2 regions of the Bacillus sp. KNSH39 genome follow, and region 1 is predicted to be linked to the other one. Evidence: a T-box and tRNA genes for the amino acid it is inferred to sense, from the RefSeq annotation. Region 1 holds a T-box; the other holds one or more tRNA genes.
What was found. A T-box is a leader RNA that pairs with one kind of tRNA and senses whether it is charged. The one in region 1 lies ahead of asnS (asparagine--tRNA ligase), so its partner is inferred to be a tRNA-Asn.
Positions count from the first base shown of each region.

Region 2: it has a tRNA-Asn gene. The T-box ahead of asnS (asparagine--tRNA ligase) is inferred to sense a tRNA for this amino acid. The anticodon was not compared.

Region 1 is NZ_JBQXYO010000001.1:2,943,351-2,955,225, reverse strand. It holds gene pheT (phenylalanine--tRNA ligase subunit beta) at 1-1,805, shown strand, start outside; T-box leader at 1,960-2,211, shown strand; gene asnS (asparagine--tRNA ligase) at 2,264-3,655, shown strand; gene ACUL40_RS15050 (SDR family oxidoreductase) at 3,833-4,735, shown strand; gene ACUL40_RS15045 (YuzL family protein) at 4,818-4,952, shown strand; gene rnhC (ribonuclease HIII) at 5,121-6,056, opposite strand; gene zapA (cell division protein ZapA) at 6,181-6,450, shown strand; gene ACUL40_RS15030 (CvpA family protein) at 6,452-6,991, shown strand; gene polX (DNA polymerase/3'-5' exonuclease PolX) at 7,047-8,765, shown strand; gene ACUL40_RS15020 (endonuclease MutS2) at 8,785-11,145, shown strand; gene ACUL40_RS15015 (23S rRNA pseudouridine(2604) synthase RluF) at 11,341-11,875, shown strand, end outside.
Region 2 is NZ_JBQXYO010000001.1:4,101,190-4,104,945, reverse strand. It holds tRNA gene ACUL40_RS21110 (tRNA-Leu) at 25-107, opposite strand; tRNA gene ACUL40_RS21105 (tRNA-Lys) at 124-196, opposite strand; tRNA gene ACUL40_RS21100 (tRNA-Gln) at 202-276, opposite strand; tRNA gene ACUL40_RS21095 (tRNA-Asp) at 364-439, opposite strand; tRNA gene ACUL40_RS21090 (tRNA-Met) at 443-519, opposite strand; tRNA gene ACUL40_RS21085 (tRNA-Val) at 545-620, opposite strand; tRNA gene ACUL40_RS21080 (tRNA-Glu) at 625-699, opposite strand; tRNA gene ACUL40_RS21075 (tRNA-Ser) at 708-798, opposite strand; tRNA gene ACUL40_RS21070 (tRNA-Asn) at 802-876, opposite strand; gene ACUL40_RS21065 (SprT family protein) at 990-1,448, opposite strand; gene cmpA (cortex morphogenetic protein CmpA) at 1,644-1,760, shown strand; gene ACUL40_RS21055 (Tex family protein) at 1,818-3,756, opposite strand, start outside.

The sequences.
Region 1 (11,875 bases):
AAAAAACTTCTGATTATATTTCTGTAAGTGTAGAAGCGAAAGAAGAAAACCCATTATACATTGCAAAAATGGTTAAAAACGTAAAGATTGGTCCATCACCAATGTGGATGCAAACTCGTCTTATGGCAGCTGGCATTCGTCCAATTAGCAACGTAGTTGATATTACAAACTACATTTTAATGGAATACGGTCAACCGTTACATGCATTCGATTACGATAAATTAGGTTCAAAAGAAATCGTTGTTCGTCTTGCAAAAGAAGGCGAAAAAATTGAAACGTTAGATGATCAAGAGCGTACATTACAAAGCCACCACCTTGTAATTACAAACGGCACGAAAGCTTTAGCTGTTGCTGGTGTAATGGGCGGGGCGGATTCTGAAGTTACAAATGAGACAGTAAACGTTCTAATTGAGTCTGCATACTTTGCAGGTCAAACAGTACGTCGTACATCAAAAGACTTAGGTCTTCGTAGTGAATCAAGTGCACGTTTCGAAAAAGGAATCGACCCAACACGTACATTTGAAGCAATTCAACACGCAGCTGCTTTAATGGCGAAATATGCTGGCGGTGAAGCACTTGAAGGTGTAGTAGAAGCTGACAACTTACAAGTACAAGAGCGTACAGTATCTGTTACTGCTGAAAAAGTAAACCGTGTATTAGGTACAAATATTTCTGCGAGTGAAATGGGTACAATGTTCACAAACTTGAAATTCCCATTCACAGAAGTAGAAGGAACATTCCACGTGAATGTACCAGCACGTCGTCCTGATATTACAATTTCAGAAGACTTAGTAGAAGAAGTGGGCCGTCTATATGGTTATGACCACATTCCAGTTACATTACCTTCTGGAACGATGACTCGTGGTAAATTAACATCAGCACAAACGAAACGTCGTAAAGTACGCCGCTTCTTAGAGGGTGCTGGTTTATATGAAGCAATCACATATTCATTAACAAGCGCTGATAAAGCGAAACAATATATGGTTGAGCCAAATGAAAAGGCGCCTGTAGGTCTTGCACTTCCAATGAGTGAAGAACGTAGCCAACTTCGTTTAAGCTTAGTACCGCAATTACTAGAAGCAGTTTCATACAATGTCGCTCGTAAAAACGACAGCGTTGCTTTATACGAAGTAGGTTCTATCTTCTTACCGACAGAAGAAGGAGAACTTCCGAAAGAAGAACAACATCTTGCAGGTGTTATGACAGGTCTTGCTCTTCACCATGCATGGCAAGGTGAGAAGAAAGTAGTAGACTTCTTCGTTGTGAAAGGTGTACTAGAAGGACTATTCGACGTACTTGGCGTTGCAAACCAAATCACATATGCACCAGCAAAACGTGAAGGTATGCACCCAGGCCGTACAGCTGACATCGTATTAGATGGCGAAGTAATTGGTTTCATCGGTCAATTGCACCCAGAAGCAGAAAAACAATTAGATGTGAAAAATACATTCGTATTTGAATTATCTCTTGTAAAAGTATTCGGTGCAGACGCTGAAGAAACTTACTACGCAGCAATTCCACGTTTCCCATCTATGACACGTGACATGGCTGTTGTAGTAACAAAAGAAACAAAAGCTGGTGAAATGAAGCAAGTCATTGCTGAAGCTGGCGGAGAACTTCTGAAAGACGTAACACTATTCGACTTATACGAAGGTGAAAAAATGGAAGAAGGCAAGAAATCACTTGCATTCTCTATGACTTACTTCGATGCAGAACGTACATTAACAGACGAAGAAGTAACAGAAGCACATAACCGTGTACTAACAACGGTAGAAGAGAAATTCGGTGCGGAGTTACGTAAGTAATTAGAAAATTGCCGGATATATTCCGGCAATTTTTTTATTGGGTTAGTTGTCGGACACTGTCGGTAAGTCGATATATTACAAAAATCGCTCATATATTTTCCGACACCTTGCATCTTTCTCTCGAATGTAGTACATTAATTTTAGTTTAACAAAATGAAAGACGATGATAAGGAAAAGTAGTATATACTATAATCCAAAGCGAGTCAGGGACGGTGAGAGCCTGATGAGGCGGTATATGTGAAGAACACCTTGGAGTTGCTAACCGAAATTGAATCTTGTATTCAAGAGTAGACTTAGACGGGAATCCGGCCTGTTACAAACCGGGAAGTATGTATTACATACGAGTTAAAGTTGGTCTTTATGACAAATTGGGTGGTACCGCGAAGTTTAACCTTTCGTCCCTTTATGGATGAAAGGTTTTTTTGTATTTAAATATATGAGCAAAGGAGAATTTCACTATGGAAAACACATTAGTAAAAAGTCTGTATAGAGATACAGAAAAGTATGCAGATCAAACAGTACAAGTATCAGGGTGGATTCGTAACTTACGTGATTCAAAAGCATTTGGTTTCATCGAATTAAACGACGGTAGCTTCTTCAAAAGCGTTCAAATCGTTTTCGATACAGAATTAGAGAACTTCAAAGAAATTGCAAAACTTCCACTTAGCTCTTCAGTTAAAGTAGAAGGTAAAGTAATTGCAACGCCTGGAGCGAAGCAACCATTTGAAATTAAAGCAGAAAAAATTGATATCGAGGGCTTATCAGATTCTGATTACCCACTTCAAAAGAAACGTCATACATTTGAATACTTACGTACAATCGCTCACTTACGTCCAAGAACAAATGCATTCTCTGCAACGTTCCGCGTACGTTCTATCGCAGCATTTGCGATTCACCAATTCTTCCAAGAGCGTGGATTCGTACATGTTCATACACCTATCATCACTGGTAGTGATACAGAAGGTGCTGGCGAAATGTTCCGCGTAACAACGCAAGATTTAAATAACCTACCAAAAGGTGAAGACGGAAAAGTTGATGAGTCAAAAGACTTCTTCGGTAAAGAAACAAACTTAACAGTAAGTGGACAGCTGAACGCTGAAGCTTATGCATTAGCATTCCGTGATGTATACACATTCGGACCTACATTCCGTGCAGAAAACTCAAACACAACTCGCCACGCTGCTGAGTTCTGGATGGTTGAGCCTGAGATTGCATTCGCGGAACTAGGGGATGTAATGAACCTTACAGAAGATATGCTGAAATATGCAATGAAATACGTATTAGAGCATGCACCAGAAGAAATGGAATTCTTCAACAGCTTCGTTGATAAAACAGTTCTTGAGCGCATGAACAACGTAATTAACTCAGACTTCGGTCGCATCACTTATACAGAAGCAATTAAAGTACTTCAAGAATCAGGTGCTGACTTCAAATACCCAGTAGAATGGGGAATTGACTTACAAACAGAGCACGAAAGATACTTATCAGAAGAAATCTTCAAACGCCCTGTATTCGTAACTGACTATCCGAAAGACATTAAAGCATTCTACATGCGTTTGAATGAAGACGGTAAAACAGTAGCTGCTACTGACCTTCTAGTTCCTGGCATCGGCGAATTAATCGGCGGAAGTCAACGTGAAGAAAGAATGGACGTTTTAGTAGACAGAATTAAAGAATTAGGTATGAACGAAGAGGACTACTGGTGGTACTTAGAACTTAGAAAATACGGCGGTACAAAACACGCTGGATTCGGTCTAGGTTTCGAGCGCTTCCTAATGTACATCACTGGCATGGCTAACATCCGTGACGTAATTCCATTCCCAAGAACTCCAGGTTCTTCTGAGTTTTAAGATATAAAAAAAGCGAGAGCAACTGCTCTCGCTTTTTTTATTGAGAAAGGTTGTAATTGCAACCTGAACTTTATAAAGTATTTCACGACTAGAAAAGATGTTGTTCATAGTTCAATTCCCACTTCATATATAAGTAAAACGAATGCGACATTTATATAGGGAAGGGGTTTTTATACAATGGGGGAAATTCCAAGTCATACAAAGTGGACATTGCGTGACAAGTATATAGTAATCACTGGTGCAACAAGTGGTATTGGATTAGCGGCAGCTAAGATGTTTGCAAAAAGCGGTGCTAAGCTAGGAATCATTGCACGTAATGAAGCAAAAGCGAATGATGTTATGACTCAACTTGAAAATATAACGGATGGGAATGCAGTGGTAGATATATTTTTCGCTGATATGTCTTCCCAACAATCTATACGCCAGGTAGCTACCGATATTTTAGAAAGATGTCCGAGAATTGATATATTAGTAAATAATGCGGGTGCTTTATTTCAAACAAGACAAATTACAGAGGACGGTTTGGAGATGACCTGGGCGGTAAACCATTTAGGTCCATTCTTACTTACAGATTTGTTGTTGGAGCGTTTAAAAGAAAGTGCTCCTGCTCGCGTCATTACCACTGCATCTCACGGTCATAAAATGGCTAAAAAGGGAATTGATTTCGATGATCTAGATGCAGAACAACTGTATCGCGGTATTAAGAAGTTCATGGGCGGTCCTACAATGCGTTATGCACAAACAAAACTAGCTAACATTTTATTCACCTCTGAATTGGCACAGCGATTGGAGGGAACGGGTGTTAGTGCTTATAGCTTTGACCCGGGGCTAGTGAATACAAATTTTAACCAGGATAATGGTCTAGCTGCTCGCTTAACTATGGCAGCAATGAAACCTTTCTCCCGTACGCCGGAGAAAGGTGCTGAAACTTTAGTATGGCTAGCAGAATCAACTGGATTTACTAATCAGAGTGGTTATTACTATGCCGATAAACAAGTAGGGGAAATGTCTGAAGCTGCCTTGGATAAGGATGCAGCAAAGCGGCTATGGGACATAAGCGAAAACCAAACACGAGAGTAAAAGAGTAGCGAGTATATGTTCAGATTATTATGTTGAATAGTTTTTTACCCTTAAGTAAAAAGTAACCTTGGGGGTGAGTGCAATGAGTAAAAAAGTGAAAAAAGACCATTCAAGATCAATCCTAGGTTCTCCAGAAGTGGAAGGACAAGGGACAACAACACATGAAACGGGTTCTCATAAAGTATCTTCATCAAATAAGAAGCAGAAACGAAGCTAATATAAAAAAGGGAGAGTCTTGGCGGCTCTCCTTTTTTATAGGGGAATTACTAAAAATGAGTTAATTTAGCGATATAGTTAGAAGAGGAAAATAGTAAATGCAATTACATTGAATCGAGAACACATGAAACAAAAAACAGGAGTTTGTAGGCTCCTGTTTTTGTCGATACTATCTTAATAAGCGAAGCGCCTTCTCCGTATTAGCGAAATGCAGTTTCACAAACTCAGGTAATCGTTCTTTACCAAGCTTTTGAATTAATTTAGCGGCGGCGATATCAACTTGTTTACCTGCACCTTTTGGAAGGGGCATACCAGCTTTTTTGCTTAGTTCGTTAAATTGTTTTACGAATGAGTAACGAGCTAAAATGGAGGCGGCGGCTACTGCTAAATGGACGCTTTCGCCTTTCGTTGCGAAGTAAACATTTTCACGTTGTACCTGTTTTTGTTTTGCTAAATATTTATAGTATGTATCAGGTTGTGTGAATTGATCGATTAAGACGCCTTCAGGTTTTGTAGGTGCCATTTTAGCTAATAAGTTTGTAATAGCTTTATTGTGTAGTAAAGCTTTTAACTTACCTTGGTTGTTTCCTTTATCAAATAGCTCGTTATATTTTTCGTTATGAAGAACGAGAGAGCTGTAAGGAACAACGTGAAGAAGTTGTTTCGCAATGGCAGTAATTTGTTCGTCATTTAAGTTTTTAGAGTCTTTTACACCAAGTTCTTTTAGTAGTGGAATTTGCTTCGCATCCACATATACAGCAACGACTGTCATCGGCCCGAAGAAATCACCAGTACCCACTTCATCTGACCCTACGATAGACATTGTACCGATGGAAGCAGGCGGTGCATAACGGTGTGAATCGACAGATTTTTTTACAGCTGTTTTCGGTGTTTGAGAGACAGTTTGCCAACGAGAAGCTTCTGCTTCAGCGCGGCCTCCTTGGAACATTACTTTTCCAGATTTATACGCTGTAATCGTGCAAGATGGTACCTTTGCCATGAAGATCCCGCCTTGCGGAGTTTTCGGGCTAAGCGAATGTTTATATTGTTGTTTCATGTCTTCAATTACTGTAGAATTTGTTTGAATTACGATAGAATTTGACATAATGGTCGCCCCTTTTTTTATATTGTTATTTTTATCATATCGGATTGTTCTTTCTGTTTCCATATTATGAAGGTTCATGGTATGATAAACTTTAGGATTCTGTACGTGATTGGAGGCCGGTGAGTTGTCACAACAAAAGGGAAAGAAAAGTCGAATTAATGTAGAAATCTATGGTCAGCAATATTCAGTTGTTGGCGATGAAAGTACAAGTCATATCCGCATGGTAGCAGCGATTGTGGATGATAAAATGCGCGAACTCAATGCCAAGAATCCTTCGCTTGACACGAGTAGACTAGCGGTATTGACGGCGGTAAACGTCATACACGATTACATAAAATTAAAAGAAGAACATGAGAAATTGAAAGAAAGTATGACAAAAAAAGGAATGGAATAACATGATTGATATTATTATCATTTTACTGCTTGTTATGGGATTTTTCCTCGGCTTACGCAGAGGGTTTATTCTGCAACTTGTAAAGTTAACAAGCTTTATTATCGCATACCTTGTTGCATACTGGTACTGTAAAGATTTAGCGCCAGCACTTGCGAAATTTATTCCGTATCCATTTGATAAAAACGTATCTGTTCCAGAATGGATTGATGCAAATAATATTGAGACAGTATTTTATCAAGCGCTTGCGTTTATCATATTGTTTATTATTACTAAAATTGCACTTTCATTACTTGGTAATTTGTTAAATATGTTTGCAGAAATACCGGTTTTAAAGCAAGTAAATGCGTTTGCGGGGGCAATCCTCGGATTTTTAGAAGTATATATTATTTTGTTTGTCTTAATTATCATTGGAAACATTCTTCCGATTGAACAAGTACAAACACCATTACAAAAATCATCAATTAGCAAAATAATTGTAGACGATACACCGATTCTATCTGAAAAGGTGAAGGAGCTATGGCAGACAGGTAGCAGAGTATAACTTCTCTTTTTTCGGAAAGAGAAGTTTTTTTCTATGAAAGAAAGGCGGGGCAATGATGAAAGTAAATAAAAAACAAGTTATCAAATTATTAGAGACAATCGGGCTTTTTATGGAATTAAAGGGCGCGAATCCATTTAAAATATCTGCATTTCGTAAAGCGGCAGCAGCATTAGAAAGTGATGATCGTAGTCTTTCTGAGATTGAAGATTTCACGAAGATTCCGGGCATCGGAAAAGGAACAGCAGCAGTTATTCAAGAATATATAGAATCGGGAACATCTGAAGTATTACAAGAACTTGAAAAAGAAGTACCAAGTAGCTTATTGCCGTTATTAAAACTACCAGGTCTTGGTGGTAAGAAGGTAGCTAAGTTATACAAAGAACTTGGTGTTGTTGATATGGAATCGCTAAAAGCTGTTTGTGAGGAAAATAAAGTACAAGCTTTAGCAGGTTTCGGTAAGAAGACAGAAGAGAAAATATTAGAAGCAATCGATCAAGTAGGCTCTCGTCCAGAGCGTTTACCAATTGCGATGGTATTGCCTATTGCCGGGGAAATAGAGGAGAAATTGTCGAATATTGCTGAAGTAATTCGTTTCTCTCGCGCTGGTAGTTTGCGCCGTGTTCGTGAAACAGTGAAAGATTTAGATTTTATCATTGCAACAACAGAACCAGCAGCGGTACGTGAGCATTTACTACAATTTGATAATATGATTGAAGTAATAGCAAGTGGAGATACAAAAGTTTCTGTCCGTCTTCAATATGAATATGATATTTCAATTGATTTCCGTTTAGTAAAACCAGAAGAGTTTATTACAACTCTTCACCATTTCACAGGATCAAAAGATCATAACGTAAAAATGCGTCAAATCGCAAAAGATAAAGGCGAGAAAATTAGTGAGTACGGTGTAGAGAACTTGGAAACAGGTGAAGTGAAAACATTTGAGACTGAAGAAGACTTCTTTGCTCATTTCGGTTTGCCATTTATTCCGCCAGAAGTGCGTGAAGATGGAAAAGAAATTGAATTAATTAAAGAGTATCCGAACTTAATTCAGTTTTCCGATATACAAGGTGATTTACATATGCATACAACTTGGAGTGACGGTGCTTTTTCTATTGAAGAAATGGTACAAGCGTGCCGTGCTCGTGGATATAAGTTTATGGCGATTACTGATCACTCGCAATACTTAAAAGTGGCGAACGGTTTAACGAAAGAGCGTCTTCGTGAGCAAGCGAAAGAAATTGAACGTATGAATGAAAAGTATCCAGACATTACAATTTTACGCGGAATTGAAATGGACATTTTACCAGATGCCTCGCTTGATTTTGATGATGAAGTATTAGCAGAATTAGATTATGTCATTGGAGCGATTCACTCTAGCTTCTCACAAGACCGTGAAACGATTATGAAGCGTCTACGTACTGCACTTGAGAATAAACATGTCACAATGATTGCCCATCCTACAGGACGTCTTCTCGGGCGTCGTGAGGGTTATGATGTAGATACAGATTTATTAATTGAACTAGCAAAAGAGACAAATACAGTTTTAGAATTAAATGCGAATCCGAACCGTCTAGATTTAAGCGCGAAATTATTAAAACAAGCACAAGATGCTGGTGTGAAAGTAGCGATTAATACGGATGCTCATACGCTTGAAATGTTAGAAGATATGGAAACAGGTGTAGCAGCAGCACGTAAAGGTTGGATTCAAAAAGATAACGTGATTAACACGTGGGATATTGAACGTTTATTAGACTATATTAAACGTAATAAGTAATACAAGGGGGACCTGCAACATGTTAGAAAGAACGTTGCGTGTATTAGAATACAATAAAGTAAAAGAACAATTACTTGAACATACAGCATCTTCACTTGGTCGTGACAAAGTGAAGCATTTAGTGCCGAGCACTGATTTTGAAGAAATTGTAGAAATGCAAGATACAACGGATGAAGCAGCGAAAGTTATTCGTTTAAAAGGTAGTGCACCATTAGGTGGTATTACGGATATTCGCTCAAATGTGAAGCGTGCAAAAATTGGGAGTATGTTAAGTCCAAATGAATTACTTGATATTGCAAATACGATGTATGGTAGTCGTAATATGAAACGCTTCATTGAAGATATGGCTGATAACGGTGTCGAGCTTCCGATTTTAGAAACTCACGTCGCTCAAATTGTATCTTTATATGATTTAGAAAAGAAAATTACAAATTGCATCGGTGACGGCGGTGAAGTAGTCGATAGCGCAAGTGATAAACTGCGTGGTATTCGTACTCAAATTCGTACTGCGGAAAGTCGTATTCGTGAAAAGTTAGAAAATATGACGCGCTCTTCAAACGCGCAAAAGATGCTGTCTGATTCGATTGTAACGATTCGTAACGAACGTTACGTAATCCCAGTAAAACAAGAATATCGCGGCGTATATGGTGGTATTGTTCACGATCAATCGGCTTCTGGACAAACGTTATTTATTGAGCCACAAGTCATTGTAGAATTAAATAATGCACTGCAAGAAGCACGTGTGAAAGAAAAACAAGAAATCGAACGCATCTTATTAATGTTAACAGAAGAAGTGGCAGTAGAAGCGGATATCGTTTTATCAAACGTAGAAGTAGTTGCAAATCTTGATTTCATCTTTGCGAAAGCTTTTTATGCGAAGCGAATTAAAGCGACAAAGCCGATTGTAAATAACGAGCGTTACATGGACTTAAGACAAGCTCGCCATCCGCTTATCGATCCAGAAATAATCGTGCCAAATAACATTATGTTAGGTAAAGATTTCACGACAATTGTTATTACAGGACCGAATACAGGTGGTAAAACAGTTACGCTGAAAACAGTTGGTATTTGTGTGTTAATGGCGCAATCTGGCCTTCACATTCCAGTAATGGATGAGTCAGAGATTTGTGTATTCAAAAATATCTTTGCTGATATCGGTGATGAGCAATCGATTGAACAGAGTTTAAGTACGTTCTCCTCACATATGGTGAACATCGTTGATATTTTAGAAAAAGCTGATTTTGAAAGCTTAGTTTTATTCGATGAATTAGGTGCTGGAACAGACCCGCAAGAAGGGGCTGCACTTGCCATTTCAATTTTAGATGAAGTATGTAATCGCGGTGCTCGCGTTGTTGCAACGACGCATTATCCAGAATTAAAAGCATACGGATATAACCGTGAGCAAGTTATTAATGCGAGTGTTGAGTTTGATGTAAATACATTAAGTCCAACTTATAAATTATTAATCGGTGTACCAGGACGTAGTAATGCCTTTGAAATTTCGAAACGTCTTGGATTATCTGATCGCGTTATTGAGCAAGCACGCAATCACATTAGTACAGATACGAATAAAATTGAAAATATGATTGCGAAGTTAGAAGAAAGCCAGAAGAACGCAGAGCGTGACTGGAACGAAGCAGAAGCGCTTCGCAAACAATCTGAAAAACTGCATCGTGAATTACAACGTCAAATTATTGAATTTAACGAAGATCGCGACGAACGATTATTAAAAGCGCAAAAAGAAGGAGAAGAAAAAGTCGAAGCTGCAAAGAAAGAAGCAGAAGGCATTATTCAAGAACTTCGTCAATTGCGTAAAGCACAGCTTGCAAATGTGAAAGACCACGAGCTAATTGAAGCGAAGAGTCGTCTAGAAGGCGCAGCGCCAGAGCTTGTTAAGAAACAAAAAGTAAATGTGAAAAACACTGCACCGAAACAACAGTTACGTGCAGGTGATGAAGTGAAAGTATTAACGTTCGGTCAAAAAGGTCAACTACTTGAAAAAGTAAGCGATACAGAGTGGAGCGTACAAATCGGTATTCTGAAGATGAAAGTGAAAGAATCTAATATGGAATACATTAACACACCGAAGCAAACAGAGAAAAAAGCAGTTGCAACGGTAAAAGGTAGAGACTATCATGTTTCATTAGAACTTGACCTTCGTGGTGAACGATTTGAAAATGCAATGGCGCGCGTTGAGAAATACTTAGACGATGCCCAGCTTGCAAGCTATCCTCGCGTATCAATTATTCACGGTAAAGGGACAGGAGCACTTCGCCAAGGTGTACAAGATTACTTGAAGAAGCATCGCGGTGTAAAAACCTTCCGTTACGGTGACATGGGCGAGGGAGGCCTAGGCGTAACAGTTGTCGAATTAAAATAGAAAACAACGAAACAAAGGGGAAACCATTATATGTTTATGGACAAACTTGCAAAAGTATTGTTAGCTTGTTGTGGAATATTTTTGGTGATTGGGGTTATTTATTTAGTTGTTTTTGCGAGGTGAAAAAGCGTCAATCGTGGCAAAATGATATTGCCATAGATTGACGCTTTTAATATATGTGAAAAGGAATAGAACATGAAAATCAACCAATACATAAGCGAAGCAAAATCATGCTCCAGACGTGAAACAGATCGCCTTATTAAAGCTGGACGCGTGGCTATTAACGGCGAAATATGTACGCACGGTGCACTCGTAAGCGATGGTGATAGGGTAACGATTGATGGGCAAGTTATTGTAAAAGAAGAGAAAGAAAAAGTGTATATCGCATTTCATAAACCAGTCGGAATTACTTGTACAGCAGCCGATCATATTGAAGATAATATTATTGATTATATCAATTACCCAGAGCGAATCTTTCCAGTTGGGCGATTAGATAAAGCATCAGAAGGACTTATTTTATTAACGAATGACGGCGGCATTGCGAATCAAATTTTACACGGTGATCATGAGCACGAGAAAGAATATGTTGTCACAGTCGATAAACCTTTTACGGACTGGTTTATTGATGAGATGTCCCGCGGTGTAAAGATTAAAGATGGAATGACGAAGCCGTGCAAAGTGACAAGAGTCGATCAATCAACATTTCGTATCGTTTTAACGCAAGGAATGA
Region 2 (3,756 bases), 1.2 Mb from region 1:
AGCACTTTTTTAAGATTTTTTTGATGCGGCCGAGAGGACTTGAACCTCCACGGGGTTTCCCCCACTAGGCCCTCAACCTAGCGCGTCTGCCGTTCCGCCACGACCGCGCGGAAAAAACAAAAGTGAGCCATGAAGGACTCGAACCTTCGACCCTCTGATTAAAAGTCAGATGCTCTACCAACTGAGCTAATGGCTCGTAAATGGCTGGGCTAGCTGGATTCGAACCAGCGCATGACGGAGTCAAAGTCCGTTGCCTTACCGCTTGGCTATAGCCCATCGAAATAATTATCTTCTTTTCAAAGACAAATGTTATTGTAACATAATGTCCAATAAAAAACAACTGCTATATAGCAGAAGTTAAAATGGCGGTCCCGACCGGGGTCGAACCGGCGATCTCCTGCGTGACAGGCAGGCATGTTAACCACTACACCACGGGACCATTTGGTTGCGGGGACAGGATTTGAACCTGCGACCTTCGGGTTATGAGCCCGACGAGCTACCGTGCTGCTCCACCCCGCGACAATACTATTCATATAAAATTATATGGTGGAGGATGACGGGATCGAACCGCCGACCCCCTGCTTGTAAGGCAGGTGCTCTCCCAGCTGAGCTAATCCTCCGAAGTGGTGACCCGTACGGGATTCGAACCCGTGTTACCGCCGTGAAAGGGCGGTGTCTTAACCACTTGACCAACGGGCCAATATGTATGGCAGAGAAGAAGGGATTCGAACCCTCGCACCGCGTTAGCGATCTACTCCCTTAGCAGGGGAGCCCCTTGAGCCACTTGGGTACTTCTCTGTATGGCTCCGCAGGTAGGACTCGAACCTACGACCGATCGGTTAACAGCCGATAGCTCTACCACTGAGCTACTGCGGAATAATGAAGACAATTTGTATCTTATAAAAATTGTCTCTGTAAGTCAAGAAGTTTTTAACAACATCTTGTTCAAACGTGACATGTTTATAATATACTGGATTGCGTTTTTACTGTCAAGATGTTTTCGATATCGGTTTGAGTTTCCCTTTACACTTTCCACAGACATATCTTTTTATATTTATTTGACGCCTTCTTACATATTGAAGTGAACACTCCATACATTCATACTTATAAATCTTTTTTTCCTTCTCTTCATTAATCATTCGTTTACAAAAACGTGGTGCATCAACTTTCTTTAACAACTCACGAAAATCCCTGTCCCTGTGCTTATACCCTCTTCCTGCAATATGTAAGTGATAATGACAAAGCTCATGTTTAATAATCTCGACTAACTCTTCTTCACCATACAATTCGTAATATCGATAATTCAGTTCGATATTATGACTCTTCAATAAATAACGCCCACCAGTTGTACGTAATCTATTATTAAACACCGCTTTATGTAAGAACGGCATCTCAAAGTATTGTAGTGACACTTCTTCCACTAGTCGCTGAATTTCTTGCTCATCCACTCTCATTCCTCCTAAACAAAAAAATATTTTTACACTTTTCTCCCTTCTTATACATATATTAAATAGTACATATACCCATCCTCATGTAAGAAGCGTGGTTTCTAAAAACAAAACATGAATAGAAATCCACTCACCAACCTCTCATCAATAGCATTTTAGATTTTTGAGAGCAGGATTAAACAAGGAGGGATTCCTATGCCTACGTGGCTAAAAAAACAAATGCAACGTGCATATTTCGAAAAAAACCGGTATCAAATTAAGTTATTAAATGAATGCTGGTTTTATTATAGCAAAATACATCAAAGCTCATAATCCATTACACTTTTTATTTCATAAAAAAAGAGCAGTTTCATCTGCTCTCTTCTCTTACTATTCAATCGGCAACATAGATAGTGCAACGCGTCCTTTTTTTGTATCAATATCATCTACCCATACTTTTACAATTTGCCCTACTGATACAACATCTAACGGATGCTTTACAAACTGTTTGCTAAGTTTAGAAATATGTACTAAACCATCTTGCTTTACACCAACATCAACAAAAGCACCAAAATCAACAACGTTACGAACTGTTCCTTCTAGTTCCATACCACGTTTTAAATCTTCTAATTTCAAAATCCCTTTTTTCAAAAGTGGTTTAGGCAACTCATCCCTCATATCTCGTTCAGGACTAATAAGCGCATCTATAATATCAACTAACGTCGGCTCCCCAACTCCTGTTTCTTGAGATAACTTAGAAATCTCTACTTCTTCCAATCTCTTTTGTAATTGCGGTTGTCCTACGTCATCTATCGATAACCCTAGACTCTTCAATAACAATTCAACATTTTTATATTGCTCTGGATGAATACCTGTTCGATCTAATGGATTCGCTCCTTCTAGTATACGTAAGAAACCTATACATTGTTCATAAGTCTTTGCACCTAAACGTGGGATTTTCTTTAATTCCGTGCGCTTCGTGAATTTCCCATCTTCTTCTCTCTTTGCTACAATATTTTTCGCAACAGTTTTCGATAAACCTGAAACATATTGTAACAATGCAACCGAAGCCGTATTTACATTAACCCCAACTTGGTTAACAGCTGTTTCTACTACAAATGTTAATGACTCATTCAGTCTCTTTTGAGATACATCATGTTGGTATTGTCCAACCCCAACTGATTTAGGATCAATTTTCACAAGTTCAGCAAGTGGATCTTGCAGACGTCTCCCAATAGAAACGGCACTTCTCTCTTCAACTTGTAAATTTGGGAATTCCTCACGGGCTAAATCAGAAGCTGAATATACACTAGCACCCGCTTCATTTACAATAATATAAAAGACATCTCGATTCACACTTTGTAATACATCTACTATAAACTCTTCTGTTTCTCTAGATGCTGTCCCATTACCAATTGCAATCATTTCAACTTGATATTTATCTATAATAGAAAGAACTTTCGTTTTTGCATCATCATATTTACGAACAGGTGGATGCGGATAAATAACATCGATATGTAGTACTTTCCCCGTATCATCTACTACAGACAATTTACAACCAGTTCTATATGCCGGATCTACCGCTAGCACGACTTTCCCTTTCATCGGAGGTTGTAATAATAAGTTACGTAAGTTCTCAGAGAAAATATGTATTGCTTGTTCTTCAGCTGTTTCTGTTAATTCTTTACGAATCTCTCTTTCGATTGAAGATTGAATTAATCGTTTATAACCATCTTCAATCGCTAATTGTACATAATGTGCACTTTTCGAATCGTTATCACGAATTACTTTCTTATTTAAGAAGGTTACTATCTCATCTACTGGCGGAACAACAGCAACTCTCAATATATCTTCTTTCTCGCCACGATTCATTGCTAATACACGATGTGGTACTACTTTTTGCAATGGTTCTTCATAACTGTAATACATTTCATATATATTCTTTTCATCTTTTTCTTCATCTTTCACGGAAGAAGACATAACACCTTTTCTAAAAGTAACATTTCGAATCCAACTACGATACGCAGCTTCATCTGAAACCATTTCTGCAATAATGTCTTGTGCACCTTGTAAAGCTTCTTCTGCAGATTGCACTTCTTTCTCTACATTAATAAATTCCACTGCCTTTTTAGCCGGATCTTCTTTCTTATATAACAATAACCATTCAGCTAATGGTTCTAATCCTTTTTCTTTAGCAACTGTCGCTTTCGTTCTTCTTTTCTCTTTATATGGACGATATAGATCTTCTACTTCTTGCAACTTTGTAGCTTTAACAATTTGCTGTCGTAGCTCTTCTGTCAGTTTCCCCTTCTCATCAATAAGACGAAGA